Myxococcus guangdongensis: one gene and its partner. The protein of the gene in region 2 binds, or shares a complex with, the protein of the main gene of each other region. Links are inferred from orthologs where the notes say so. Each region holds a gene or a part of one and is shown on either strand. Other genes may lie near its edges.

Evidence for each region.
Region 1: the proteins of dnaG (region 2) and dnaB are in contact, whole or in part, in a crystal structure (PDB 2R6A), measured with the Geobacillus stearothermophilus proteins. The link is inferred for Myxococcus guangdongensis from one-to-one orthologs. Residues at the interface, in WP_049624496.1 of Geobacillus stearothermophilus: Lys456, Leu457, Leu458, Pro459, Ala460, Asn463, Ala464, Leu467, Leu535, Leu536, Ile537, Ala538, Gln544, Glu545, Asp548, Tyr549, His552; in WP_033016901.1 of Geobacillus stearothermophilus: Ser13, Glu15, Ala16, Gln18, Glu91, Leu92, Asp94, Ala95, Val96, Pro97, Thr98, Ala99, Ala100, Asn101, Tyr104, Tyr105, Ile108.

What each region holds. Positions count from the first base shown.
Region 1 is NZ_JAJVKW010000001.1:481,024-488,115, reverse strand. The notes cover bases 153-2,981. They hold dnaB (replicative DNA helicase), read right to left. Parts: upstream 2,338-2,981; coding sequence 967-2,337; downstream 153-966. Other genes in these bases: LXT21_RS01980 (LytR/AlgR family response regulator transcription factor), read right to left, coding at 2,438-2,981; thiD (bifunctional hydroxymethylpyrimidine kinase/phosphomethylpyrimidine kinase), read left to right, coding at 153-702. In the rest of the region: more of thiD, read left to right, coding at 1-152; more of LXT21_RS01980, read right to left, coding at 2,982-3,208; LXT21_RS01975 (sensor histidine kinase), read right to left, coding at 3,315-4,433; LXT21_RS01970 (acyltransferase family protein), read right to left, coding at 4,444-5,616; rplI (50S ribosomal protein L9), read right to left, coding at 5,793-6,236; rpsR (30S ribosomal protein S18), read right to left, coding at 6,263-6,655; rpsF (30S ribosomal protein S6), read right to left, coding at 6,706-7,092. UniProt on the Escherichia coli protein: The main replicative DNA helicase, it participates in initiation and elongation during chromosome replication. Travels ahead of the DNA replisome, separating dsDNA into templates for DNA synthesis.
Region 2 is NZ_JAJVKW010000001.1:632,749-648,866, reverse strand. The notes cover bases 1-2,858. They hold dnaG (DNA primase), read right to left. Parts: upstream 2,407-2,858; coding sequence 595-2,406; downstream 1-594. Other genes in these bases: LXT21_RS02650 (GatB/YqeY domain-containing protein), read right to left, coding at 2,739-2,858; rpoD (RNA polymerase sigma factor RpoD), read right to left, coding at 1-502. In the rest of the region: more of LXT21_RS02650, read right to left, coding at 2,859-3,197; rpsU (30S ribosomal protein S21), read right to left, coding at 3,293-3,487; LXT21_RS02640 (HEAT repeat domain-containing protein), read left to right, coding at 3,618-5,207; LXT21_RS02635 (GGDEF domain-containing protein), read right to left, coding at 5,266-6,177; LXT21_RS02630 (asparaginase), read right to left, coding at 6,250-7,311; LXT21_RS02625 (DsbA family protein), read left to right, coding at 7,365-8,372; LXT21_RS02620 (DUF4388 domain-containing protein), read left to right, coding at 8,381-9,733; tRNA pseudouridine(13) synthase TruD, read left to right, coding at 9,730-10,755; LXT21_RS02610 (OmpA family protein), read right to left, coding at 10,961-12,376; LXT21_RS02605 (DUF4398 domain-containing protein), read right to left, coding at 12,394-12,711; LXT21_RS02600 (HEAT repeat domain-containing protein), read left to right, coding at 12,862-13,854; LXT21_RS02595 (N-acetylmuramoyl-L-alanine amidase-like domain-containing protein), read left to right, coding at 13,851-14,804; LXT21_RS02590 (DUF2007 domain-containing protein), read right to left, coding at 14,811-15,257; LXT21_RS02585 (response regulator), read right to left, coding at 15,342-15,728; hpf (ribosome hibernation-promoting factor, HPF/YfiA family), read left to right, coding at 15,894-16,118. UniProt on the Escherichia coli protein: RNA polymerase that catalyzes the synthesis of short RNA molecules used as primers for DNA polymerase during DNA replication.

The DNA of each region.
Region 1 (7,092 bases), 160 kb from region 2 along the record:
ACGGGGAGGGCGGGGTTGCTGGCGGACGTGGCCGCGGTGCGCGCGCTGGGAGGGCAGCCCGTGGCGGTGCCGCTGGCGCAGACGGCGCAGGGCCGGCAGACGTTCTGCTGGACGGCGTCGCCTCCGCGCGTGGTGACCGCGCAGCTCACCGCCGCGCGCGAGCTGGGTGACGTGCACGCGGTGAAGTGGGGGATGGTGCCGGGACTGCCGCAGCTGGAGGCCGCGAGCCGCGCCTTGAAGAGCGCGAAGGCGTGGTGGGTGGTGGACCCGGTGGTCTTCACGTCGCGAGGACAGCGGCTGTCGCGCCTGTCCGCGCGGCGCTACCTGTCGCTCGCGGGGCCGCGCGTGGTGCTCACGCCGAACCTCGATGAGGCGGGGTGGCTCCTGTCGCGGCCCGTGCCGGAGGACGTGGAGGGCGCGCGCGCGGCGGCGACGGAGCTGCTGTCGCATGGCTTCGGCGCGGTGCTGGTGAAGGGCGGGCACCTGCCCGACACGGGGGCGCTCGCCGATGTGCTGGCCACGCCCGACGGGGTGCTCGAGGTGCGAGGCCCGCGGCTCGCGCGCTCCCCGGAGAAGCGCGGGACGGGGTGCCGGCTGGCGTCGGCGCTGGCGACGGAGCTGGGGCGGGGAAAACCGCTCGACGAGGCCACGCGCACCGCCCGGCGGCTGGTGGTCCGGTATCTCAAGACGGGCCGCGAATAGGCGCGCTCCGCGGGCCCGCGGCGACTCCGGTGCTTGGCGGCCCAGGCCGCCATCTCGCACTCCTTGGCAGCGAGGCTCGTGCGGAGGCGCCGCTCTGGAGACGGGCTGCGAGCAGGTGCGCGCAGCAGGCCTACACCAGCCTCGGTGCGCAGCCCGGGAGGGCAGCAACCACTCACTGGTCGCGAGGCTCGTGCTCCGGCGCCGAGTCCCGCGGGTGCCATGCGCCGCCGTGAGAACGCTCCACCCGAGGACCGGGCGGCGTGCCTACTCGCCGCGGCTGCGGCTCTCGAAGCGGGTGTACTCGGCGAGGAACACCAGCGGGATTTCACCGATGGGGCCGTTGCGCTGCTTGGCGACGATGAGCTCGACTGGGATGACGGTGGTGGCTCCCGTCGAAGGAGGCGGCGCCTCTCCGCCTTCCTCCATCTCTTCACGGTGGATGAACATCACCACGTCGGCGTCCTGCTCGATGGAGCCGGACTCACGAAGGTCCGACAGCATGGGCTTGCCGCCCTTGCGTTCCTCGACCTTACGGCTGAGCTGACTGAGGGCGATGATGGGCACCTCCAGCTCCTTGGCCAGCTGCTTGAGCGCGCGGGAGATTTCGGCGACCTCCAACTGACGGCTCTCCACCTTGCCCTTCTGATGCATGAGCTGGAGGTAGTCGATGATGAGGAGCGACAGGCGCGGGTCCTTCTGCTTCACGCGCCGCGCCTTCGCGCGCAAGTCGAACGGCGACAGACCACCGGAGTCGTCGATGTAGATGGGTGCGTTGTAGAGCGCGCCCGCCATCTCCTGGAACTTCTCCTCGTCGTGCGGAGAGAGCCGGCCGCCACGCAGCTTCTTCATGTCCACGCGCGCGGTGGACGCGAGCAGACGCATGAGCAGCTGGTCGGCGGGCATTTCCAGGCTGAAGATGCCGACGGCCTTGTTCTCCTTGAGCGCCGCGTGCACCGCCATGTTCATGGCGAACGACGTCTTGCCGACACCCGGACGGGCCGCGAGGATGATGAGCTCGCCGGCGTGCAGGCCCGTGAGCTGGTTGTCCAGGTCGATGTAGCCGGTGGACAGGCCCGTGATGCCCGTCGCCGCCGTCTTCATCTTGTCGAGCAGGTCGAGCGTGTGCTCCATCAGCTCGCTGACCGGACGCAAATCTCCCTCGCGCTTCTTCTCCGCGAGGAGGAACACCTTGCGCTCGGCCTCGTCGAGCAGCACCTCCAGCTCGCCCGTCTCCTGGCTGGCGAGCTCCTGAATCTCCCGGCCCACGTTCGCGAGCCGGCGCCGCAGCGCCTGGTCCTTGACGATGTTCGCGTACTGGACCGCGTTGGAGGCCAGCGGGACGACCTGGTCCAGCCGCATCAGGTACGCGGGGCCGCCCACGGCGACGAGCTGCCCGAGGACCTTCAGCTCCTCGGCCAGCGTCAGGTGGTCGACCTGCTTGCTCTGGCCGTCCAGGCGGAGCATCGCCGCGAAAATCTGGGCGTGCGCCGGGCTGGAGAAATCGTCCGTGTGGACGACTTCGCCCACCGCGGAGATGAGTGAGTTGTCCGCGAGCACGGACCCTAGGACCGCGCGCTCGGCGGCGAGGTCCTCGTGGACCTTTCGCCCGTCTCTGACGTCGAGGGAGTTCTCCATGGCTGCCCGTCCACTCTACAGGCGGCTCTGACATCCCCCTATTTTTCCGCCACAGACCTGTAGCAACGGGTGGGCTGAAGGCGTCCTCCACCCCACCACGTCATCCCTCGAAGCCCCAGCGGCGCAGGAACGCTTCACGCCACGTGCGGCTGAGGACCACCGTCGTGCCGTTCTTCAGCACGAGGATGCCGTCGCCGTGGGTCCAGGGCTCCAGCCGGGCCACGGCGTCCAGGTTGATGATGTCGCCCCGGTGGATGCGCACGAAGCGCTCCGGGTCCAGGCGCTCCTCCAGGGAGCGGAGGCTCTGGCGGACCAGGTGCTCGCCATTCGCCGTGTGGACGCGCACGTACTTGTCCTCGGAGGACAGGCGCCACACCTCCTCCAGGCGCAGCGGCACCCAGGCCTCGCCGGACTTCACCACCAGCCGCTCCAACGTGCGCCGGGGCGTCGCGGTGGTCACCTCGCGCAGCAGCGCCTGCAGACGCTCCGCCTCGGCGCCGCCTCCGACGAGCTGGGCGTGGGCCTTGTCCAGCGCGCGGGTGAAGCGCTCGCCGTCGTAGGGCTTGAGCAGGTAGTCCACCGCGTGCGCCTCGAAGGCCCGGAGCGCGAAGCCGTCATAGGCCGTGGAGAAGATTACGGCGGGGCCTGACTCCGCGCCGAGCGCCTCTAGCACCTCGAAGCCCGTCAGCCCCGGCATCTGCACGTCGAGCACGACGAGGTCCGGCCGGAGCGCCTCGATGCGCTCCAAGGCCTGGGTTCCATCCTCCGCTTCGCCCACGAGCGTGAAGCGCGACTCGTGCTCAAGCAGGCGCTTCACCTTCGCGCGAGCGGGGGCCTCGTCATCGACCACGAGCAGGCGGAAGGTCGTCATGGCGTGAGGCTCCGTTCCTTCATCCGCGCGTGGACTGTCGGCATGCCGCGCGACGACCCCCTCGCATCGTGGAAACAGGCGCCTCGTCGACGACCCATGCGCGTCGTCATGGCAGGCCGCTCCGAGGCAGCGTGAGCGCCACGCGAGCGCCGCCCTCGGGCCCTCGTCCCCGCTCCAGTCGGGCCCGCCCGTCGTGCAGCAGCGACAGGACCTGCTCCAGGTGCGAGAGCCCCACGCCTGGTCCCGAGGCCGGCGAGCTCTCGCCGAAGCCCCGCCCGGTGTCCTCCACCTCCAGGCGCCAATCACCGCCGCTCTCGCGAGCGCGGATGCGGACCTCCAGCGGCTCGCGGCGGTCCTGGTTGTGCTTCACGGCGTTCTCCACCAGCGTCTGCAAGGCGAAGCAGGGGACCCGCGCCGAGTCCAGGCCCGGCGCCACGTTCCAATCCACCCTCAACCGGTCCCCGAAGCGCGCGGACAACAGCGCGATGAAGCGCTGCGCATGGGCCCGCTCCTCCGCCAGCGTCCACGTGGGCTCGGCCCGCTCCAGGCTCGCGCGCAAGAGCTGCCCCAAATCGCTCAGCAGCCGGTCCGTGCGCGCCAGGTCCTCGTACATGACGGAGCTGATGGTGTGCAGCGAGTTGAAGAGGAAGTGCGGATGGAGCTGGCCGGTGAGGGACTGCAGTTGCGCGGCCCGCAGCTCGCCCTCCAGCTCCGCCGCGCGCAGGGCCCGCGCCTGCCGCCTCCGCCACGCGGCCAGCAGGATGACGAAGCCCGCCGTCAGTCCGTAGACGAGCACGTCCTTCACCACCTCCATGGGCAGCCGGAAACCCAGCGGTCCGTACTCGTACCTCCCCCAGCCGAACAGCACGTAGAGCGGGTGGCGCGAGGCCATCATGAAGAGGATGTGCGCCGTCGTGTAGAGCGCGAAGCACACCGCGTGCAGCCCCACGAAGCGGCCCCATCCCGAGGCGCGCGGCGTGGGCGCGTTGATCGCCGCGAACAGGATGATGGGCGCAGCCAGCCAGCCGGAGAGCGCTCCGGTGATTTCCCACAGGTAGGCCCGCGACGCGGGCAACGACGTGAGCCCATTGGCCAACTGGTCCAGCCGCACCGCGGTGCCATACGACAGGCCGATGAGCAGGCTGATACCCAGCGTCACGAGCACCGGACGGACACGCAGGCGCGGCCAACGCCAGGTGGGCTTCATGAGGGTGGGGGCGTCCATGAGGTCCTCGTCACGCAGTATGCCCCGGAGCCGCCGCCTTCAGCGCGTGCGCCCGGTGTGACGAACGGGCCTTCAGCCCGAAGAGCGGTCTCAGCCAGGGCAGGCGAGCGATTCCCTCGCTCAAGCCCCAGGAGAGCAGGAAGGACACCGCGAGGACGCAGCCGAACAGCGTCCACGGCCCCACCGGCAGCCGCAGGAGCGCGAAGCCGACCACGATGATGACCGTCTGGTGGACGATGTAGAACGGGTAGGAGAGCTCCTGGGCGTGACGCAGCCACGGGCGTGACGTGGTGATGGCGCGCCGCGCCCAGCCCAGCGCCGTCAGGATGAACAGCCACTGAAAGGCCACCCGCCCCAGCGTCTCCGGGATGAGCGGGTACTCGTTCGGTGGCGCCATCACCGCGAAGACCAGCGCCCAGAGTCCGAGCAGCGCCCACCTGCGCTCCACCAGCACGTCCCACAGGCGCGGCGTCCGCCCCATCACGTGGCCCACGAGGAACAGCAGTCCGTAGTGGCCGAAGTTCAACGGATCATCGAACAGGCCGTGCGTCACCGGATGCCCGTGCAGCAGCACGTCGTTGAGCGCCAGTGGCGCGGCCAGCCACAGCACGTTCAGTCCCCGGCACAGCCACGCCTCCACCCGCTCCACCCACGCGCGGGCACGAGCGCTGCCCAGCCAGGCGAACAACGGCAGCGCCAGCATGCAGTAGACGAAGAGGTAGACGACAAACCAGAGGTGATGCCAGCTCAGGCTGCCGCCGCGAGGGTAGGGCACGAACTGGAGCACGGAGGGGTAGAAGTCCGCGTAGCTCCCCTGGAACTGCCCCTGGAGCACGCGCTCCACATAGATTTGCGGCGGGACGACGACGAGCATCCCGAAGAGCACCGGCACCAGGAGCCGCCGCACCCGGTCCGCCGCGAAGGCCCCCGTGGAGCGCCGCCGCAGCGCCAGCGCCGTGCCGATGCCCGAGATGACCATCAACAGCGGCATGCGCACCAGGTGGAGCACCTCCATCGTCGGCTCCAACCCGGGCAAGGCGACCGGCGACTTCACGTGCCAGTCCCACGTGTTGAACATCATCCCCGAGTGGTACAGGTGCAGCACGAGGATGGCGACGACGCGCAGCCAGTCCAGGTCCGGGTGATGGGCTTCGGGGGATGTCGTCGGTGTGGGCGTGCTCATGGGCGAGCCTCCTGTCCCCACCGGGATACGCACCCTTCGCTGACCCCTCCATGCGTCTGTCGTGGGACGGACCGGCGACGGCGCCAGCCGGACAGGGGAGGGGCGGAAAATGAAGAGGCCGCCCGGGTTGCCCCGGACGGCCTCTTCGATGCGACGTGGGTGAAGGCGACGCGCCGTTACTCGGCGGCGACCTCGACCTTGATCTTCGCCGTCACCTCGCGGTGCAGGCGCAGCTCCACCTCGTAGCTGCCGAGCGTCTTGATGGGCTCGGGCAGGTGGATGGCGCGACGGTCCACCGTCTGGCCCTGGGCCGCCACGGCCTCGGCGATGTCCAGCGTCGTGACGGAGCCGAACAGCTTGTCCTGCTCGCCGACCTTGCGCTTGATGGTGACCTTGATGGAGCCGACCTTCTTCGCCTGCTCCTCCGCGGCGCCCTTCAGCTTGGCGTTGCGGGCGGTGATGACCGCCTTCTCGTGCTCGAGCTGACGGAGGTTCTGCTCGCTGGCCAGAACCGCCTTCTTGCGCGGCAGGAGGTAGTTGCGGCCGAAGCCGTCCTTCACGGTGACGAGCTCCCCGGACTTGCCGAGGTTCTCGATGTCCTCACGCAGAATGACCTTCATGTTCAGTCTCCTGTGCGGACCGGCGCTCAGCCGACCACCGCGTTGTAGGGGAGCAGCGCGATGCCACGGGCGCGCTTGATGGCCGTCGCCACCTCACGCTGGTGCTTCGCGCAGTTGCCGGAGATGCGGCGGGGGATGATCTTGCCGCGCTCGGTGACGAAGTACTTCAGCGTCGCCTGGTCCTTGAAGTCCACCGAAGCGTCCTTCTCCGCGCAGAAGCGGCAGACCTTCTTGCGACCGAAGCCACGGCCACCGCCGCGCTTCTCGTCGTCACCACCCATGCCGCCGCCGCGATCACCGCGGTCGCCACCACGGTCACCGCGGTCGCCGCCGCGATCACCACGCGGCCCACCGCCGCCGAAGCCGCCACTGCGGCCGCCCGACGACGCGCCCGTCTTGCTGTCCGTACCGTTGCTCATGAAATTTCTCGTTTCCTGGATAGGGCCCTAGAGAATGTCCCGGGTGGCGCTCAGGCCTCCTCGGACGACTCCTCCTCCGACTCGCCACCGGCCTCTTCGGCGCCATCGCCGCGGAAGCCGCCTTCGCGGTCGGCGGGAGCACCAGGGCGCGTCTCCTCCACGTCGCCAGCCAGCTTCAGGTCCTCGAGGACCGGGCGCGTGTCGGGGTCCACCTCATCCGCCTTCTTCACGGAGATGTAGCGGGTGACCTCATCCAGGTTCTTCAGGTTGCGCTCGATCTCCGCCACCAGCTTCGAGCCGCCCAGGTAGCTGGCGTGCACGTAGATGGCGCGGGGCTGCTTGGCCACGGGGAACAGGGTCTTCTTCTTGCCCCACACCGTGAAGCGGAGGACCTTGCCGCCCTCTCGGTCGACGATGCCACGGACGCGCTCCTTGAG
Region 2 (16,118 bases):
TGATCTCGTTGTTCTGCGCGGCCTTCTGCGCGTCGACGATCTCGATGTCGTTGTCGCCGAACATGCTCATCACGTCGTCGATCTGATCGGACGACACGATGTCGGCGGGCAGCGCGTCATTCACCTCGTCGTAGGTGAGGAAGCCCTTCTCGCGGCCCTGGGCGAGCAGGTCCTTGACCTCCTTGCGCTCGGCGACGGGGTCCTCCTCGACGTCGTCCTCGACGGCGTCCGGGTCCACCTCGACGGCGGCGGCGGCCTCTTCGGCGGCCTCCTCGGGGTCCACGTCCTCCGAGACGGCGGCGACGCCCTTCTTCTTCTTCTTCTCGACGACGGCCTCGGCGGGGGCCTCCTTCGCCTCGAGCGTCTCCTGCTCCTCCTCGCCCGCCTTCACCCCAGCGCCCTTCGCCGCGGGACTGTCCGGAGCCTTCTTCTTGCGGATCACCGGATCCACCTTCTTCTTGGTGGGCTTCACGGACGCCTTCGAGGGCTTCTGCGTCGGCATTCGGGTACTTCTCCTTAAGAAATTCAGGGGCTTGAGGCCAGGGGCGAGCCGGCCGATCTACCGCAAAGTCAGGGTTTCTTACAAACGCGAACTCAAACCGGTTGCATGGGCGCCTTTGTTCCCGCGGAGGCCGGCTTGAGCTCCTCCAGGACACGCTTCTTGAGCGCCAGCAGTTCCACCCGCTCCGCTTGGAGCTGGCGCGTCTCCTCCGTGAGGTCGAACGCGCCCAGCGTCTGCTCCGTCGCACGGGTTATATAAGCAAGACGCTCGTTGATGCGCCGCACCATGATCTCCTGGCAGATGGTGGAGAACGCCTGCTCCAGCTCCTGTCCTTCCGAGGGGAGCTGGCGCCAGGACGTCTCGATGGCCCGCTTCACGCCCTCGGAGGCTTCATAGAGGGCGTCATTGGCGCCCCGCCCGGAGGTGGCGTGCATGAGCGTCATTCGAAGGCCGGTGTGCGACAGCTCGTCACACACGCGGAAGAGGTCGCGGCCGAGCAGCCGGGGCTCCCTCAGCACGGCCGCCACGTAGAGGGCTTCCATGGGAGGCGGCGGCTTCTCGGGGAGCGGGCGGGCAGGCGCGGCGGCGGCGTCATGAGTGCCCGAGGATGCGGGCTTGGGCGTGGGGACCTTGCTGCGGAGGGCGGCCTCCACGTCCGGGGCGCGCCAGCCGAAGTGCTCGGCCAGGGCGGCGAAGAGCGACGAGCGCACCAGCCCCACGGGCACCTGCGCCGCCACGGGCTTGAGTCGCTCCAGAGCCGCCATCTTCTCCTCGAACGTGGCCGCCTTGCCTTGGGGCAGCAGGGTGGCGAACAGGTAGGTGGTGAGGGATTGCGCCCCTTCGATGAGCGACTCCACACCGTCCTGCCCCACACGACGCGCGAAGGTGTCTGGATCATCCCCTTGGGGCAGCAGCGCCACACGAGCGGTTGCCCCGGCGGCAAGCAGGGGGCCGGCGAGCCTCTCCACGGCCGCAAGCCCCGCGGAGTCTCCGTCGAGCAGCAGCACCAGCTCCCGCGCCTCGGCGCGCTTGAGCAGCTGCATGTGTCCCGCGGTGAGGTTGGTGGAGCACAGCGCCACGGCGTGGCGCACGCCCACCTGGTGCAAGCCGATGCAGTCGAAGTAGCCCTCGACGAGGATGGCGGACTTGCGCTTGCGCAGCTCGTCGCGCGCCAGGTCCATGCCGAACAGCGTCTCGCTCTTGTTGTACAGCCGCGACTCGCGCGAGTTGAGGTACTTGGGGCCCTCGTCGGCGCCCACCAGCCGGCCACCGAAGGCGATGGGCCTGCCCTCCGGCGCGCGGATGGGCACCATCAGCCGGCTGCGGAAGAAGTCGAAGCAGCCGTCCCCCGTGTTGCGCTTGAGCACGAGCCCGGCCTTCATGGCCCAGTCCAGCATGCCCGACTTCTGGCAGCGCTCCGCGAGCAGGCTCCACGCGTGGGGCGCCCAGCCCAGCCCGAAGGCCTGCGCGGTCTCATCCGACACGCCGCGGCTGGCGATGTAGGCCCGCGCGGAGCGGCCCTCGTCCTGGTGCCACAACAGCGAGCGGAAGTGCTCGGCGGCCAGGTCCGTGGCCTCCTTGATTTGCTGCCGCTCCTTCATGCCGGGGTCCTGCTGCGCCTCCAGGTCGATGCCCAGCTCGCGCGCCAAATCGCGCACGGCGTCCAGGAACGTCTTGCCCAGGTAGCGCTGGACGAAGGAGACCGCGTCGCCGCTGGCCCGGCAGCCATGGCAGAAATAGAAGCGCTTCTCCGGCACCACGTAGAACGAAGGCGTCTTCTCCTGGTGGAAGGGACAGCGCCCCTTCCACTCCCGGCCGGACTTCTTCAGCTCCACGTGCCGGGAGATGAGGCCCACCAGGTCCACCCGCTCGAGGATTTCCTGGATCTTGTGTTCCGGGATCATGTCGCCCACCCCTGGGCCCGCGTCAGGGCGGGCGCACCGCCGACATCCTGCCAGCCGGGCCTGACGTCGCCCGTCCGGTCGCCAACCCGGTGGATTTCCCCACCCTGCAGGGCGGAGGACCGGAAGCGCGAGGCGTCGTGAGGGTGTGGGGACACGTTGGGGCTCCTACGGCCCGGTGGCTATCTCCCCTGGAGAGGGGCGATAGGCCAGGGCTGGCCCAGGCACTTAATGACGGGGGGCCGGGGGAGCAAGTTTCCGCTCACCCCGAGCCTTCCACTCCGGGGGGCCACCGGATACGCCGGGCGGCCTCCGAAGGGGTGGGACAGGGGACTTCAGGCGAGCTTCGCGAGCTCCGCCTTGACGGCCTCGGAGATGGCGCGACCCTCGGCCTTGCCCTGGAGCTTGGGGGAGAGGTTCTTCATCACCGCGCCCATGTCCTTGGCGCTCTTGGCGCCGACCTCGACGATGGCGGCCTGGACGGCGGCGACCAGCTCGTCGGGGGTGAGCTGCTGGGGCAGGTAGCTCTGGAGGACGGCGATTTCGGCCTCCTCCTTCTCCGCCAGCTCCGGCCGGTTGGCGGCCTTGAACTGGTCCGCGGAGTCGCGGCCCTTCTTGATGAGGGTGGTGATGACGCTCATCACGCCCGAGTCGTCGAGGGCGGAGGCACCGGGCTCCACTTCCTTGTACTTCACGGCGCTCTTGATCGCCCGAATGACGGTGGTGCGCAGCTCATTCTTGGATCGCATCGCGTCCTTGAGGTCCGCGTCGAGCCGTTCCTTGAGGGTGGCCATCTTCGCAACTCCGCTGGCTGGGATTCGGGGGATTGCAGACGACGGGAGCCAGGGCACCTGACTTGGGCGCCCCGGCTCACACGCCGGCCTCGCAACTAGAACGACTTGCGGGCCTTCTTCACCGCGCGCTTCTTGGCGGCGAGGGCCTTCTTCTTCCGCTTCACGGAAGGCTTCTCGTAGTGCTCGCGCTTGCGGATCTCGGAAAGGATTCCGGCCTTTTCAGTGGCCTTCTTGAAGCGCTTGAGGGCGCTCTCAATGGACTCTCCCTCCTTCACTCGGATACCGGGCATGCGTTCACCTCCTTCCGTCATGCGTCAATGTGTGCGTACTTCGAAGGGGAGCGGTATGTCCCAGTGGCCGGTAAAACGCAAGGACGCAGGCGGGAAAAGCCGCGGGCGGTTGGACTAGAGTGTCGCCTGCGTGAGCCCTGCCCTCCTCCTGATGGTGCTGCTGGCGACCGGTCAGCGTGGTGGCACCGGGACGACCGACTGCTGGAACTCCTGCCAGCGTCACGTGGCGGACCGCGCGCTGCGCGCCCGGGTGTGCGGCTCGTGTCTGTCGGGCGGGCGGGTGGACTCGTGGGTGGCGCCGCTGGGCAACGTCCGGCCGATGCCGCGCGAGGCGCTGGCCTCCTCCCGCAAGGATGGTGACTGGCGCGTGCGCTGGGCCTCCGTGCGCGCGGAGGCGAAGGCGCGGCAGTTGACGGAGAAGCGCGTGCTGGCCGAGTGGGTGGCCAGCTCCCCCTCGTCGTCGGACCTGCCCGCCTGCCTCACCGCGGCGCGCGCGGCGGCGGAGTCAGGGCAGTCCACGGCCACCTTCCTGCGCGACGCGGGGGCCCGGGGGCCCGAGGCGGCGGCGCGGGTGTGGGCGCGCCGGGAGGTGCTCCGCCAGGCGTTGGAGGTGGAGCTGTACTCGGAGGACCCTCGGGAGCGGGGCACCGCGCTCGCGCATCTGGGGGCCTTCCTGGGGAAGCGGCCCGCCAGGGTGTTGCTCGATGCGACCGCGTCCCGGCCCGAGGCGTCGGATGGGATTGGCGCCTCGGCGCTCAAGGCGGTGGCGCTGCGCCTGAACTCCTCGGTGGGGCGGCTGCTCCTGGAGGAGGCGAGGCCCGCGGACGAGGTGCTGGTGAACCGGCTCTTCGCCGTGTACTCGCGCGAGCTGGAGTCGCTCCAGCCGGAGCTGACGGCGCCCGAGCCCCAACGGCGTGACACGGCGGTGCTGTCCTTGGGCGTCTATGGCCCGCTGGCGCGCAAGGAGTTGGAGCGCGCGCTCACGGACGTGGACCGGAAGGTGCGGGGCTCCGCGGCGCGGCGGCTGGCTGAGTCGGAGGGCACGTCCTTGCGCGTGGCCGCCGAGCGCAGGCTGGAGGGCAAGGACCTGGCGGTGGCCCGGCCGTGGCTGGAGGCGATGGAGCGGGAGAAGGGCTGTGGGAGCTTCTTCCTGGAGGCCGCCCGGGACTCGCGCATGCCCGCGCCCCTGCGGGGTCAGGCGCTGACGTCGCTTGCGGACTGCCGCGAGGGTGAGGGTCTGCGGCTGGACGCGCTGTCGCCCTTCTTGAAGGACGCGCAGCCGGTGGTGCGGGCGGGCGCGGTGCGGGTGCTCGGCGCGTTGGCGGTGCGCAAGCCCGAGGTGCTGGACGCCACCGAGCGCGCGCTGGATGACGCCTCGCCGGAGGTGGTCGCCGCCGCGCTGGATGTCGTCGCGGGGCAGCGCCAGTCGACGCGCGGGGACCTGGCGGCGGAGCTGCTGGGCTCGGAGCACCCGGTGGTGCGCGCCGCGGCGGCCCGGGCGCTGGAGGCCATCGGACGCGCGGCCCACGTGAAGGTGCTGGCCGCGTGCCTGCGCGAGGACCCGGTGTCGGATGTGCGGGTGGCGGCGGCGCTCGCGCTGGGGCGGCTGGGCGGGCCTCATGCGGCGGCGGCGCTCTCCGACGCGGCGGCCCGCGACGCGGACACCCACGTCAAGCACGTGTCCCGCTCGGGCCTGCGCAAGCTGGGCTTCGGGAACTGACGTCCGCGGGGGCCAGGACGCCTGGGCGCGAGGGAACCCCGCGCCCGACGGCGACGACTCACGGGCCGCTGATGGCCTTGGCGTCGGCGCGATTCCGGCCCGCGCGCTTGGCGCGGTAGAGGTACTTGTCCGCGGCGGCGATGAGGTCCTCGGGCTGGGTGAAGTCCGAGTCCAGGAGCGTCGCCACGCCCAGGCTGATGGTCACCTTGATGGGGGTGCCGCCGAAGACGAAGTCGGCCTTGTCCACCGCGTGGCGGCAGCGCTCGGCGCACGCCAGGGCCTGGTCCTCGGCGGACTCGCGCAGCATCAGCGCGAACTCCTCGCCGCCGTAGCGCGCGAGCAGGTCCTCGGTGCGCACCGTGTCGGTCACCCGCTGGGCGATGCGCGTCAGGACGTAGTCCCCGGCCGGGTGGCCGTACGCATCGTTGATCTTCTTGAAGTGGTCCACGTCGAAGAGGACCAGCGACAGCGGCACCCGGTGGCGCAGGCAGTAGCTGAACTCCTTGCGCACCGTCTCCAGGAAGTACTTCTTGTTGTAGACGCGGGTGAGGCCGTCGCGGGTGGCGGACTCGTAGATGCTGCGCTGGTACTGCTCTTCCAGCTCGTCCTGGATGGAGAACTTGAGGACGGTGTTGGAGCCGATCTGGATCTTGTCGCCGTCGTACAGCGGGGCGGCGTTGACCTTCAGCCCGTTGAGGTAGGTGCCGTTGGTGCTCGCCAGGTCCATCAACTGGAAGCGCCCGTCGCCGAGCGCCACCACCTTGGCGTGCTTGCGAGAGATTCCGTCGTCCTCCACCTGGAACTGCGCCTCTGAGCTGCGCCCCAGCACCACCTCGGAGCGGTCCAGCTTGAACATCCGGCCGATGCCCGCCGCGGACTTGGCGCTGATGACAATCAAATAAGCGCTCTGCCGCTGGGCGTTGCCCAGCAGGTCCGAAATGGAATGGACGGAAGTTTTCTCCTCGGACATCGCAACACCCATCTTATGGGCCGTTTTTTCATGGCGGCAAGCATGCTGCCGGCTTCCACGCGGCCCAATCGCTCATCCCGCGTGGATCCGCCGCGTCGTCCGGGGCCGGCTGGGCACCTCCGGCTCGACTGTCCTACGTCCGACGCTCAGCTCTCCCGCCACCGGTGTCTGGATGAACCGCGCCAGCGCCTCCGGGGAGCGGGGGTGGTAGGCCAGGGCCTGCATCAGCTTCACCAGCGCGGCGGAAGGGGTCATGTCCGCGCCACCGATGGCCCCCTGCGCCAGGGACGCCGCCCCGGACTCGTACAGGCTCAGGTCCACGCCGTTGCGGTGGGCCTGGCTCACCACCACCACGGGCACGCCGCGCTCCTTCGCCTGGACGAACAGGGGCATGAGCGAGCGTCCGAGCTCCGGGGCGATGGGGAAGTTGCCCGCCCCGTACGCCTCCAGCACCAATCCCCGGACATGCGGCAACAGCTGCAGGGGCAGGGCCGGGTCCAACCCCGGATAGACCTTGAGCATGAAGACGCGCGGATCCAGCTTCTCGTACAGCTTGAAGGGCCCTCGGGCGCGCAGGCCCGGCTCGAAGGTCGCGTCCACGCCGAGCGTGCCCAGCACCGGGCAGTTGGGGCTCTCGAAGGCGTCGTACTCGGACACCTTCACCTTGCGCGTGCGGTTGCCCCGGTACAGGTGCGAGTCGAAGCAGATGGTGACCTCGCGCGGCCCCTGCAGCGCGGAGAGCACCGCGTCGATGAGGTTGAGCCGGGCATCCGAGCGCACCTCGCCCAAGGGCCGCTGCGAACCCGTCAGGACGACAGGGCAGGGCGGATTTCGCAGCATGAAGGACAGCGCGCTGGCGGTGTAGGCGAGCGTGTCCGTGCCATGGGTCACCACGGCCCCGTCGAAGTCCTGGAGCTGGTGGTGCAGGTGGGCGGCCATGCGCTGCCACAGCTCGGGCTGCATCTCGGAGCTGTCCAGGTTGCTGAAGAGCTGCAGCTCGATGTCGGCGAGCTGGAAGAGCTCCGGGACACGGGCCTTGAGCGTCTTGAAGAAGGCGGCGGGGCGCAGGGCGGAGGGCCGACCTCCGGCCATCCCCAACGTGCCTCCGGTGTGCAGCAGCAGGACTCTGGGCATGGGCAAGGGGCCCTCCTTGGCAAGGCTTGCGTTGCTTTACAAGCCCCTCGCGCGTGGCTAAGACCCGCCGCGTGCTCCTCTCCTGCTGGAAGCCTGTCGTTCCCCTGCTGGTCGCCGCGGCGCTGACCGGCTCGGGTTGCAAGAACCCGGAGGGCTCCGCGCCCGCCTCCACCCAGGCGCCGGCCGCTCCGGCCGCCCAGGCCAAGCCTCCCGCGCCCCCTCCGGAGCCCGCGGCCCCGCCGGCGGACCCCTCCCAGGCGCTCTCCGGCATCCCCGGCATGGACTTCTCCTCGCTGTCGGCGGTCTCCAAGCGGGAGCTGGCCACCGTCCTCAGTGATGAGTTCTGCTACTGCGGCTGCCCCCACACGCTGGGCGCCTGTCTGAAGTCGCACACCGGCTGCCGCCACGCCAAGCGCATGGCGCGGGTGGCCGCGCGCATGGTGTCCGAGGGCAGCCCGGCCACGGAGGTCATCGTCCAGCTGTCCCAGTACTACGGCGCCTTCCGCGAGCAGCGCGCGAAGTTCAAGGTCGACGAGCGCATGTGCATGGGCTCCGCGTCCGCCCCGGTGACGGTGGTGGAGTTCTCCGACTTCGAGTGCCCGTACTGCGCCAAGGCGCGGCCGGTGCTGGAGGCCTTCGCGAAGAAGAACGCCTCCCAGGTGCGCTTCTGCTACCTGCCCTTCCCCCTGTCCAACCACGTCAACGCGGTGCCGGCGGCCCAGGCGGCGCTGTGGGCGAGAGATCAGGGCAAGTTCTGGCAGATGCACGACGCGCTCTTCGAGAACCAGGACAACCTCAAGCCCGAGGCCCTGGTGGCGCTGGCGAAGAAGCTGGGGTTGGAGGAGGACCGGCTGGCGGCGGTGCTCAAGTCGGACTCGTACAAGCAGGAGCTGGAGGGCTTCCGCAACCAGGGCCGCGCGGCCGGGTTGTCGGGCACGCCGTCGGTGTACTTCAACGGCCGGGCCCTGGATTTGAGCTTCATCCAGGAGGAGATGCTCACCCACAGCATGGAAGACGAGCTGGAGTGGGTGACGAACAAGAACGCCTGGGCGGCTGACTGACGCGGCAGATGACGCAACGGTTCCGCATCGACGCGGGGCAACTCGTCCCCGAGGATCGCCAGAGCCCCTCTCCATTGGCGGGGCGCTCGGGGACGTACGCGCTGATGCCCACGGCGCCGGACCTGCTCATCTTCTCCCGGGGCCCGAGCGAGGGCGGCAGCATCCCCGCGCCCCGGGTGGTGCTCTCCGGCGACGCGGGCGGCTTCCCGCTGTCGGACCTGATGGCCTTCCTCAGCCAGTCGCGCTGGAGCGGCATCATCCGGGTGCACTCGCCCGGCGGTGAGCGCTCGGTGACGTTCCGCGACGGCGAGGTGCGGGGCGCGTCCTCGGATGACCCGGCCGACCGGCTGGGCGAGGTGCTGGTGCGCCTGGGCTACGTGGAGCGTCCCCAGGTGGAGGCCGCGCTCAAGGGCCAGCCTCCGTCCAAGGTGGGCCGCGCGCTGGTGGAGAAGGGGCTGTTGCAGGCGCACGACCTCTTCAAGTGCGTCACGCACCAGGTGAGTGAGATCTTCCACGCCATCGTGCTGTGTCGGGAGGGGAGCTTCTTCCTCATCGACCAGCCGCTGGACGAGAAGGCGAATCACTCCATCCAGCTCTCCACCCAGAGCCTGCTGATGGACAGCATCCGGAAGATCGACGAGATGGCGCACTTCCGCAAGCGCATCCCCCACGGCCGGCTGTACGTGGCGAAGAAGCGCGCCTCCGACGGCAAGCTGGAGGAGGACGAGGACCGGGTGCTGGGCCTGGTCGACGGGCGCCGCACCATCCTGGAGCTGGGGCACGCGGCGCGGCTGTCGGAGTTCGACATCACCAAGGTCGTCTTCCGCCTGCTCGAGGGCGGCTTCGCGTCGGTGACGGACAAGCCGCTGCTGGTGCCCGTGGGGCCCGCGGCCGTCGCGACGGGCAGCGCTCCCACGCAGGGACCGCCGGTGGGGCAGGGGGCCCCCGCGCAGAAGCCGCAGGCGGCGAGCCCCGCGCCCGCGGTGGACCCGCGTCCGGCGGCGCGCGTGTTCAACTTCATCTTCCGCGAGATTCGCGACGAGGTGGCCAAGCAGGGCATGGACCGCGAGTTCATCGCCGCCGCCAACGCCGCGCTCTCCGGGCAGGCGCTGTCGTCCTCGCCGGTGTTGGAGGGGCTCGCCTTCCAGGCGGATGGCAGCCTGGCCGAGGCGAAGTTGATGGAGTCCTTCGAGCGGCACCAGTCGCAGCTGGGCTCCGAGCCGCTGGCCTCCTTCAAGCAGGCGCTCAGCGACGTGATGTTCTTCTTGTTGTTCCAGGCCGGTGAGCTGTTGGAGTCGCGCGCGGACGAGGACCTCGCCCGTCGTGTGAAGAAGCTGCTGGCGACGCTCGAGGGCTCGTGACGACGGATTCGGATTGGCCGCGGTTGACGGCGGATGTCCCCGGCTGTGGTGGTGGTTTCAAGCTGGTCCCCGAGGACTTCGAGGTCGAGGAGCTCCCCGCCTATCAGCCGTCGGGTGAGGGCGAGCACCTCTACCTGTGGCTGGAGAAGCGGGGCCGGGACACGCGCGAGGTGGTGCGCGCGGTGTCCAAGGCGCTGGGCGTGTCCGAGGACGACGTGGGCGTCGCGGGCATGAAGGACCGGCAGGCCGTCACGCGGCAGCTCATCTCGGTGCCCGCGCGCGCGGAGCCCAAGCTGGGCGACTTCGCGCTGGATGGTGTCCAGGTGCTGTGGTCCCGCCGGCACGGCAACAAGCTGCGGACCGGGCACCTGAAGGGCAATCGCTTCCGGCTGCGCCTGCGCGGCGTGAGCGACGTGGGCGCGGCGCGGGAGTCCTTCGCGCGGCTGTCCGCCGGCGGCGTGCCCAACTACTTCGGCGAGCAGCGCTTCGGCCGCGCGGGTGACAACGCGGACCTGGGGCGCCTGCTGGTGCTGGGGCAGCGCCTGCCGAAGCGGCCGGAGCGCTTCCAGCGCAAGCTGTACCTCTCCGCCTTCCAGTCGCGCATCTTCAACCGGGCGCTCGCGGACCGCTTGCGCGCGGGCACCTTGTCCACGGCCCTGTTGGGGGACGTGCTGCGCAAGGAGGAGACGGGGGGCCTCTTCGTGTGCGAGGCGCCTGAGGTCGACGGGCCTCGCGTCGCCGCGTTCGAGGTGAGCCCGGCGGGGCCGCTGTTCGGTCCGAAGATGACGGCCTCGGCGGGCGAGGTGGCGGAGGTCGAGGCGAAGCTGCTCGTGGGGGAGGGCGTCACGCTGGAGGACTTCAAGCGCGGCGGCGGCGAGACGGAGGGAGGGCGCAGGCCGTACCGCGTCCGCCTGGGCTCGCCCGAGCTGACGCCCGAGGGCGAGGACTTGTGGCTCACCTTCGAGCTGCCCCGGGGCGCGTACGCCACCGAGGTCCTCCACGAGCTGCTCAAGGACGACTGAGCTCGGGGCGTTCTGCGGTGCGGCGTTGCCCGCACCGCGCCGATGTCGCCGGCCGGCGAGGGCTGCCTCGCGCCAGGCTCCATTCCCGGGCCCAAGGGCCTGGGGGTGCCCATGCCCGCCGCGACGACGGCCCTGCTGAAAAGCGAAGCGCCTCCGCGGGACGAAGCCCGGGAGGCGCTGTGCCTGCTTCCGCGGGAGGCGGAAGTTACTGCGTGATGATGTTGAACTCCGTGCGGCGGTTCTGCGCGCGGCCCGCCTTGGTGGTGTTCGGTCCGATGGGCCGCGTCTCACCGAAGCCCACCGCCTCCATCCGACCCGGGTCGATGTTGCGCCGCAGCAGCTGCGCCATCACCGCGTCGGCGCGCTTCTGCGACAGCCTCAGGTTCGCCTCGTCCTTGCCCAGCGAGTCGGTGTGGCCCTCGATGCGGACCTTCCCAATCCAGGGGGCGTCACGCAGCGCCTGCGCCACGTCGTCGAGGATGGCGTTGTTCTGCTTGTTCCCGACGATTTTCGCGGAGCCCGAGCCGAAGAGGATCTGCTTCTTGATCTCGATGCGGTCCTTCTTGATGACCACGTTCTTGTACTGCTTCGGGCAGCCGCGCTCCTCCTTGGTGCCGGGCTCGTCCACGCACGCGTCCAGGCGGTCCACCACGCCGTCGTTGTCCGAGTCCTTGTCCGGGCAGCCCGAGTTCTCCGGCGGGCCCGCCTCGTTGGGGCACTTGTCCTGGGCGTCCGCCAGGCCGTCGGCGTCGTTGTCCAGGTCCGGGCAGCCGTCCTCGTCCTGGAAGCCGTCCTTGTCCTCGGGCTCGTCCGGGCACTTGTCCTGCGCGTCGTTGACGCCGTCGTTGTCCCGGTCCGGGCAGCCCAGGTTCTGGATGGGGCCGGGCTCGTTGGGGCACTTGTCCTGGGTGTCCACGACGCCGTCATTGTCGTTGTCCAGGTCGGGGCAGCCGTCCTCGTCCTGGAAGCCGTCCTTGTCCTCGGGCTGGTCCGGGCACTTGTCCAGGTTGTCGTTGATGCCGTCGCCGTCGCGGTCCGTCGGCGCGAGCGCGGGGCAGCCCTGGTTCTCCAGGACGCCGGGCTCGTTGGGGCACTTGTCGTTGGCGTCGAGCACGCCGTCGTTGTCGTTGTCCGGGTCCGGGCAGCCGTCCTCGTCCTGGAAGCCGTCCTTGTCCTCGGCCTGGTCGGGGCACGGGTCGTCCTTGTCCAGCACGCCGTCGCCGTCGCTGTCCGTCTCCTCGATGCGGACCACGACCTGGGGCGGCTTCTGGGGCTCGGGCGTCGTCGGCGTCGTCGCCTGCGGGGCCTCGGGGCGCTCGCGCACCAGCACCTGCCGGGGACCGCAGCTCTTCGACAGCTCCAGCGCCCGGTCCACCGCCGTGTCGGCCAGCCGCACGTGGGAGGCGGCGCGGCCGCTGTTGCCCTGGCTCAGCTCGCCCTTGGCGAAGTCGAGGTGGGCCTCCGCGGTGGCCAGCTCCACGGGCGCGCAGCGCAGCGCGCCGCTGCGGCGGGCGCGCTCGACGTCGGCGGCGAGCACCTGGGTGTCCGCGCGAATCTTGCTGCCGCTCACGCAGCTGGCGAGGAAGAGGGACAGCAGCGCCGCAAGGCAGGGACGCGTCATCGGGAGCACTCGGTGCGTCACGGGTTCGGGGTCCTCTCGTCGGTGTCGCTGCTGCCCGACACGGACATGGCCTTCTCGCGCGCCTCGTTGGCGAAGCGCGACGCCTTCACCGCGAAGTCCACGCCGGCTTGATAGTCGGAGTAGCCAACCTCCTCGCGCGCCTTGTCGATGTACAGGTTCGCGGCGGTCCACTCGTACGGAGCCAGCTTGTCGGCTCCGGCCGTGCGCGCGGCCTGAATCTGGACTTCGGCGTCGAGGATGTTCGCGGTGGACTTCACGGGGCCGCATGCGGCGAGCGCCCCGGCCACCGACACCAGCACCGTCAGCTTCTTCATAGCGTGGCGCCTCTAGAGGAGGGACAGAGGCATCGGTCGTATCAATCGCCTCTTGGGGGGTCAAGAATCGGGCAGACCCTGTTGGAGGGGGGGCGGCCCGGCGCCAGGGACTTTGACGGCCGGCGGCTGGCTTGCCATCGTCCCCCTCCCGTGCGCCCGCCCGTCCTCCCCGCCCGCCTCCTGCTGCTCCTGACGCTGCTCGTGTCCCCCCTGGCCCTGTCCGCCCAGGCGTCCGCCGCGAAGCGCGCCGAGCGTCAGGCGGAGACGGAGAAGGTGGTCCAGACGGTCCTCCAGGGCGGCGCCGTGCCCGCGGCCGTCTCCCGCCTGCGCTACCTGCGCGAGGAGCCCTTCGCCGCGGACCTCATCACCGAGTCCCTGCGGCGCGCCCTGGACGAGCGGATCCGCCGCAACATGGTGGCGGTGCTGGCGGGGCTGGACACGCGTTCGGCGGAGCCCGCGTTGGTGCGGCTCGCGGGCGACGGGGACAGCACGGTGCGCATGTACGCCGCGCAGGGCCTGGCCCGCATCAAGAGCCGCAACGTCCAGGTGCTGCTGCCGCTCCTGGCCGACAAGAGCAGCGGCGTGCGCCGGGACGCCGCTCGCGCGCTGGGCGCTTCGCGCAACCCCAAGGTGGGCAAGGCCCTGATGGCGGCCGCCAAGGAGGAGCAGGAGCTGGAGGTGCGCGCCGCGATGCTGGCCGCCACGGGCGAGGCCGGTGACGCCAAGCAGGCCAAGGCCCTCAAGGAGTTCCTGGAGAACGACTCGGAGAGCACCCGCTTCGCGGCGGCGCGCGGCCTGTGCCGGCTGGGGGCCCCGGAGGGCTTCGCCTTCGCCAACAAGCTGCTCGGCGACTCGGACCGCTTCAAGCGGCGTCAGGGGCTGGAGCTGTTCGAGGGCGTGGTGGCGAAGAAGGCCAGCCCCGCGCTCAAGCCGCTCCTGGAGGACAAGGACCGCACGCTCGCCGCGGGCGCCGCGCGCATCCTCTACCAGGGGGGCGACCCGTCCATGCTGGACTGGCTGGTGCTGGCGTCCTGGAACGCCAAGAGCGACGAGAAGCTGGCCTACGAGAAGGAGCTGGAGACGCTCCAGCTCCAGGATGATCGCCGCAAGGTGATCCTGCGAAGGGCGGGCGTGGCGCCATGACGTGGGCGGTGGTGCTGGCCGCGGCGCTCCTCACCCAGGCGCCGGTGGACTCCTCGAAGCAGGTCGCCGCGCCCGGGGCCGCGCGGCTCGTCGAATCCGGTTCCGCCGCGGCCCAGGCGGCCACGGCCTCACCCGCGCGCGCCAACGGCTGGACGGGCCTGGACGCGAGCGCCTTCGCGGCCCTGGTGGCCCAGGCGACCGAAGCGCCCCTCTCCGAGCGGCTGCTCTCCATGAGCGCGCGCTTCATCAACACGCCCTACGTGCTGTCCCCGCTGGGCGAGGGCTCGGGTGTGGACCCCGACCCGACCTTCCGCCTGGACGCGGTGGACTGCCTGACCTTCGTCGAGCAGTCGATGGCGCTGGGGCTGGCGCACACCGAGCCGGAGGTGGCCTCGCTGCTCGAGCACATCCGCTACGCCCAGACGCCCTCGTACGAGGACCGCAACCACCTCATGGAGGCGCAGTGGCTGCCCAACAACATCCGCAAGGGCTTCCTGCGCGACGTGACGCGCACGCTCGGCGGTGCGGACACCGTCGGCGTGACGAAGACGCTGACGAAGGCCACCTGGCAGTCGCGCTCCTCGCAGTCGCTCCAACTGCCCCTGGAGCGTCAGCCGACGGGCACGTACGCGCTGAACATGATTCCGCTGGAGAAGGTGATGGCGCACGCGCGTGACATCCCCTCCGGCACCATCCTGGTGGTGATGCGCGAGGACCTCCCGCTCAAGGCCACGCGCATCACCCACCTGGGCTTCGTGGTGCAGCGCAAGCACCGCACCTTCCTGCGTCACGCCTCGCGCGGCGGCTACAACCGCGTGGTGGACGAGGACCTGGAGACCTTCCTCACGCGCAACTCGCGCTACGCGAAGTGGAAGGTCACCGGGGTGAGCCTGTTCGAGGCGCGAAGGCCGGACAGCCCTCCGCCGAGCGCGGTGGTGCGCTCGCCCTGACGGCCGTCAGAAGGCGGGCGGCGGGGGTGAGGAGCGCTCGGTCTCCCGCTCCTCCTCCTCGGCGGCCCTCACGGCCTCATCGGTGGTGGCCGCCTCCTCGGCGCGCTCGCGCTCGATGAGCAGGGCGGCGCGCTCGCGCAGCTCCTCGGGGACGAGAATCTCCCACCAGGGCAGCAGGTTGCCGGTGGTCAGCTTGTCCACCACCCCCGAGCGTCCCGCGCGCACGAGCACGGGGATGTCCCGCTCCTCGAGCATGCCGGTGAAGACCTCGACCATGAGGGGGTTGTCCGTCGTCCCGGCGCGCGCGAAGACGCGCTGGTCCAGCTCGTGGGGCAACGGCAGGCCCCGGCGGTTCATCTCTCCGGCTTCGACCAACCGGGGGTTGCCCGGGCAGTCCGAGCATTGCTCGATGTCATCCCGGTACTCCGAGCCGCACCTTGCGCAGTATCTCATGTCCGTCCCTCCTGCCCGTGGATGTCCTGGAGGGACATGGTAGGTCCGGTGTCCCGTCGCGGCACCTGGGGCCCATCCTTCCGTTCACTGCCGGGCGTCGTCGCCGGGCCAATGGCGGGCCTCGGCTCCCAGCCTGCCCACGGCGCTGCTCAGCCGCTCCACGTCGATGGGCTTGCGCAGCATCAAGTCGCAGTGCTCGGCGCCATCCACCTGCGTGTAGCCCGAGACGAGGATGACGCGCGTGCGCGCGGAGCGGGCCTTCACCCGCCGGGCCAGCTCCGTGCCCGTCAGTCCGGGCAGCGACTCGTCCGTCACCACCACGTCCGGATGCGCGCTCTCGAAGGCCCTCAAGCCCGACAGGCCGTCACTCGCGGTGACGACGTCGAAGTCGAACTCGAGCAGCTCCGCGAGGAGCTCCCGGCTGTCTGCGTCGTCCTCGACGAGGAGGACCTTGATTCGGTCGGCGCCCATGCGTCTGGGTAACCCTGGCACCTGTCGGAAACGTCCGCCGCGAGCGCCGCGCCTCGCGTGCCGCGCCGCTCGGAGGGCAGCCGGGCGGAAGAGCGTCCCTCACCGTGGGGCAATGGGCTGTCCATCCGCGCGGGACTGTCCATCTTTGGCCCCGGAGGTGATGCCATGAAGGTGTTGATGCGGGGCGTGCATCTGACCCTGACGGATTCCCTGAGGGACTATCTGCAGGAACATCTGGTGAGCCACATCGAGCGGTACGCGGACGACGAGGCGGCGGAAATCGACATCTCGCTGGTGGACATCAACGGCCCCAAGGGCGGGGTGGACAAGGAGTGTCGGGCGACGGTGCGCATGCCGAACTTCGCGGCCATCCACGTCACGGAGGCGGCG